DNA from 2 places in the Streptomyces sp. NPDC030838 genome. Region 2 is predicted to be linked to the other one. Evidence: riboswitches for the same ligand, from Rfam matches in the RefSeq annotation. Region 2 holds a riboswitch; the other holds the start of a gene.

The links. Region 2 has a riboswitch for ZMP and ZTP ahead of ACZ42A_RS35405 (bifunctional 5,10-methylenetetrahydrofolate dehydrogenase/5,10-methenyltetrahydrofolate cyclohydrolase). Riboswitches for the same ligand answer to the same signal wherever they lie in the genome.
Region 1: it holds a riboswitch for ZMP and ZTP, as region 2 does, so the genes downstream of both, ACZ42A_RS08640 (glycine hydroxymethyltransferase) here and ACZ42A_RS35405 (bifunctional 5,10-methylenetetrahydrofolate dehydrogenase/5,10-methenyltetrahydrofolate cyclohydrolase) in region 2, are expected to answer to the same signal.

What each region holds. Positions count from the first base shown of each region.
Region 1 is NZ_JBVIED010000002.1:339,860-342,049, reverse strand. It holds gene rocD (ornithine--oxo-acid transaminase) at 1-603, opposite strand, end outside; ZMP/ZTP riboswitch at 707-800, shown strand; gene ACZ42A_RS08640 (glycine hydroxymethyltransferase) at 833-2,190, shown strand, end outside.
Region 2 is NZ_JBVIED010000019.1:123-2,312, reverse strand. It holds gene ACZ42A_RS35410 (cytochrome P450) at 1-216, opposite strand, end outside; gene ACZ42A_RS35405 (bifunctional 5,10-methylenetetrahydrofolate dehydrogenase/5,10-methenyltetrahydrofolate cyclohydrolase) at 322-1,170, opposite strand; ZMP/ZTP riboswitch at 1,193-1,278, opposite strand; gene ACZ42A_RS35400 (nuclear transport factor 2 family protein) at 1,319-1,684, opposite strand; gene ACZ42A_RS35395 (hypothetical protein) at 1,857-2,156, shown strand.

The DNA of each region.
Region 1 (2,190 bases), on a different contig from region 2:
CACCCCCGCCTCGCCCTGGATCGGTTCGATCAGCACCGCGACCGTGTTCTCCGTCAGCGCCTGGCGCATCGCCGTCAGATCCCCGTACGGCACGATCTCGAACCCCGGCGTGTACGGGCCGTAGTCCGCCCGCGCCTCCGGATCCGTGGAGAAGCTGATGATCGTCGTCGTCCGCCCGTGGAAGTTCCCGCCCGCGACCACGATCTTCGCCATCTCCGCGGGCACCCCCTTCACCCGATACCCCCACTTCCGCGCCGTCTTCACCGCCGTCTCCACCGCCTCAGCCCCGGTGTTCATCGGCAGCACCATCTCCATTCCGCACAGCTCGGCGAGCTGCGCGCAGAAGGCCCCGAACCGGTCGTGGTGGAACGCCCGTGAGGTCAGCGTCACCCGGTCCAGCTGCGCCTTCGCCGCCTCCACCAGCCGCCGGTTGCAGTGGCCGAAATTGAGCGCCGAGTAACCGGCCAGCAGATCCAGATAGCGGCGGCCCTCCACATCCGTCATCCACGCCCCGTCGGCGTCCGCGACCACCACCGGCAGCGGGTGGTAGGTGTGCGCGCTGTGGGCTTCTGCGGCGGCGATCAGGTCGTCCGTGGCGGTCATGGCACCTCCAGAAGGTGAACCAGAAGCTGAGGCGCCCTCCTTCCTATCGTCGCTCGCATGGTGGACGCGGGAACTTCGCTCTCCGGCGCGCCCGGTAGGCTGAGCCACGGGCCGTGACTGGCGCGCTTGGGATGGGACCGACCATCGGGGAGCGGCCCGAGCGAGAAGAAACTGTGCCGTGCGCCTGGGCCGAACCGTGTACGCCGAACGCCACGTCCGGAGGTCCCTGATGTCTGACACGTCTGCGCCCCTCTCCACCGAGTCCACCGCCTTCCGAGCCGCCCTCGACGTGATCCGCGCCGTCGAGCCGCGCGTGGCCGACGCCATCGGCCAGGAGGTCGCCGACCAGCGCGAGATGCTCAAGCTGATCGCCTCCGAGAACTACGCCTCCCCGGCCACCCTGCTGGCCATGGGCAACTGGTTCAGCGACAAGTACGCCGAGGGCACCATCGGCCGCCGCTTCTACGCGGGCTGCCGCAACGTGGACACCGTCGAGTCGCTCGCCGCCGAGCACGCCAAGGAACTCTTCGGCGCGCGCCACGCCTACGTCCAGCCGCACTCCGGCATCGACGCCAACCTCGTCGCCTTCTGGTCCGTCCTCGCCCAGCGCGTCGAGCTCCCCGCCCTGGAGAAGGCGGGCGTCCGCCAGGTCAACGACCTCTCCGACGCCGACTGGGCCGAACTGCGCCAGGCCTTCGGCAACCAGCGCATGCTCGGCATGTCCCTGGACGCCGGCGGCCACCTCACCCACGGCTTCCGCCCGAACATCTCCGGCAAGATGTTCGACCAGCGTTCCTACGGCACCGACCCCGCCACCGGCCTTCTCGACTACGAGGCCCTGCGCGCCACCGCCCGCGAGTTCAAGCCGCTGATCATCGTCGCCGGCTACTCCGCCTACCCCCGTCTGGTGAACTTCCGCATCATGCGCGAGATCGCCGACGAGGTCGGAGCGACCCTGATGGTCGACATGGCCCACTTCGCGGGTCTCGTCGCCGGCAAGGTCCTCACCGGCGACTTCGACCCGGTCCCGCACGCCCAGATCGTCACCACGACCACCCACAAGTCGCTGCGCGGCCCGCGCGGCGGCATGGTCCTGTGCGACGACTCCCTCAAGGACCAGGTCGACCGCGGCTGCCCGATGGTCCTCGGCGGCCCGCTCCCGCACGTCATGGCCGCCAAGGCCGTCGCCTTCGCCGAGGCCCGTCAGCCCTCCTTCCGCGACTACGCCCAGCGCATCGTCGACAACTCCCGCGCCCTCGCGGAAGGCCTGATGCGCCGCGGCGCCACCCTCGTCACCGGCGGCACCGACAACCACCTCAACCTGATCGACGTCGCCTCCTCCTACGGCCTCACCGGCCGCCAGGCCGAGGCCGCCCTCCTCGAGTCCGGGATCGTCACCAACCGCAACGCCATCCCGGCCGACCCCAACGGCGCCTGGTACACGTCCGGCATCCGCATCGGCACCCCCGCCCTGACCACCCGCGGCCTGGGCACCGCCGAGATGGACGAGGTCGCCGGTCTCATCGACCGCGTCCTCACCACCACCGAGCCGGGCACCACCAAGTCCGGCGCGCCCTCCAAGGCCGC
Region 2 (2,190 bases):
GAGCAGGACCCGGCGTATGTCCTCGTGGCGGCTGACCAGCCACAGCCCGGTCCGCGGGTCGTGGTGCACCGGCGCCTCGGCGCGCAGCGTGTCCAGCCAGGGATACGGGTCGCGGACGAAGTCGTCGCCGAAGAGATCGAGCAGGTCGAGGGCCTGGTCGGGGGCCTGGTCGGGGGCCTCAGGAAGGCCGATCGTGTCCGCAGCCGAGAGAGTCACGGCCGGGACGCTAACACGTGATCGCGCGGACACGGTCCGTGTGTGCGCGGCATCACTCGATCACCGGGAGGCCGGCGCCCCGGCCGGGCGCCGGCCTCCCCGCCGTCACAGCCCCAGCTGCCGCTGCGCCGCGTCGACCGTCTGCTCCAGGAGCGTGGCGATGGTCATCGGGCCGACCCCGCCCGGCACCGGCGTGATCAGCGAGGCGCGCTCGACGGCCGAGTCGAAGTCGACATCGCCCACGTTGCCCGGGTTGTATCCGGCGTCGATCACCACCGCGCCCGGCTTGATGTCCTGGCCGCGGATCAGCCGGGGCCGGCCGACCGCGGCGACCACGATGTCCGCCTCCCGCACCGCCGCCGACAGGTCCGCGGTGCGCGAGTGGCAGTAGGTCACCGTCGCGTCCCGGGCGAGCAGCAGCATCCCGGCCGGCTTGCCGAGGATGGCGCTGCGGCCCACGACCACGGCCCGCTTCCCGGCCGGGTCGACGCCGTACTCGTCCAGCAGCCGCATGATGCCGCCGGGCGTGCACGAGACGAAGCCGGGCAGACCGAAGCTCATCGTGGCGAAGGAGGAGAAGGTGACGCCGTCGACGTCCTTCTCCGGCGCGATCGCCTCGAAGGCGGCCCGCTCGTCGATGTGGTCGCCCACCGGGTGCTGGAGCAGGATGCCGTGCACGCCGGGGTCTGCGGACAGCTCGCGCAGTGTGCCGACCAGCTCCTCGGTGGTCGTGGTGGCGGGCAGGGCGACGTGCCGGGAGGCGATGCCGGCCTTCCGGCAGCGGTTCTGCTTCATCTTGACGTACGTCACGGAAGCCGGGTCCTCGCCGACCAGCACCGTCGCCAGACACGGGGCCGTGCCCGTGCGGTCGGTGAGGTCGGCCGCGCGCTTCGCGGTCTCCTCGACGATGCGCCGGGCGAGCGCGGTGCCGTCCATGAGCCGGGCCTGAGACATGATCCACTCCTGGGTCGATCGACCGGATCGCCCAGGCGCGCGGCATCGACTCCTTCGTGGACCGCTCCCCGGTGGTACTCCACCTCAGCGCCAGTCACGGCCCCGGACCAGCGTAACCGAGGCCGTGCGCGGTGCTGTGCCGGGCCGGCTATTCGTCCCAGGCCTGAATCATGGTCTGCTCGACGATCTTGCCGTCGCGCAGGGTGATCATCGACTCGGCGAGCACCCGGACCCCGTCGGGGTACTCGCAGGACTCGCTGAAGGCGGCGCGGTCGCCCTGGATGACGCAGTCCTCCAGCTTGTGCGTCATGTCCCGGCCGTAGATGTCGTCCAGCAGTTCGCCGATCTCGTCCCGTCCGTGCAGCTCCCGTGGGTGGCTGGGCTGGGTGTTGCGGTCGACGACGCGCAGTTCCGCGTCGTCCGCGTAGAGCGACAACAGGGTCGCCGAGTTGTGTCCCTCGATGCCCCGGCGCAACGTCTCGGTGTCGAAGGTGGGGGTGGCCGCAGTGCCCATCGTGACCTCCTCGCAAGGGGTGCGGCCCGGCATGGCGGCGGGCCGCGAAGGGCCTCTCCTACGAGGCTCCTCCGCCCCGTCGGCCGCGGCAAGCGCAGCGTACGCTCCGCCTGACGGGTGAGCGCGCCCGGCCGGCCGTGTCCGCCGGACGGCGGCCCGCGTTGCTGAGGGCATGATCTCAACACGTCGTATCGCCGCCGCCGTTGCTCTCGCCGCCGGGATCACGGGCCTGGCCGCACCCATGGCCGACGCGGCCGAGGCGGGGGCCAAGTCCGGCAAGCTCAACCCGCTCGGCGCGCTCGACTCGCTCGCCGTCAGCGACCTGCCCGCCGAGCACAAGGACGCCCTCCCGCGGCCCTCCGCCCAGCTGAAGCAGCTGAGCAAGGTCAACGAGCTGAACCGGCTGAACGAGGCGACCCAGGTCCTCGGCCTGGTCTCGCCCGTCTTCGGACTGGTGCCCGCCGTCCGGTGACCGCCCCGACGCCTAGGGCCTGTCTTCCGGATCA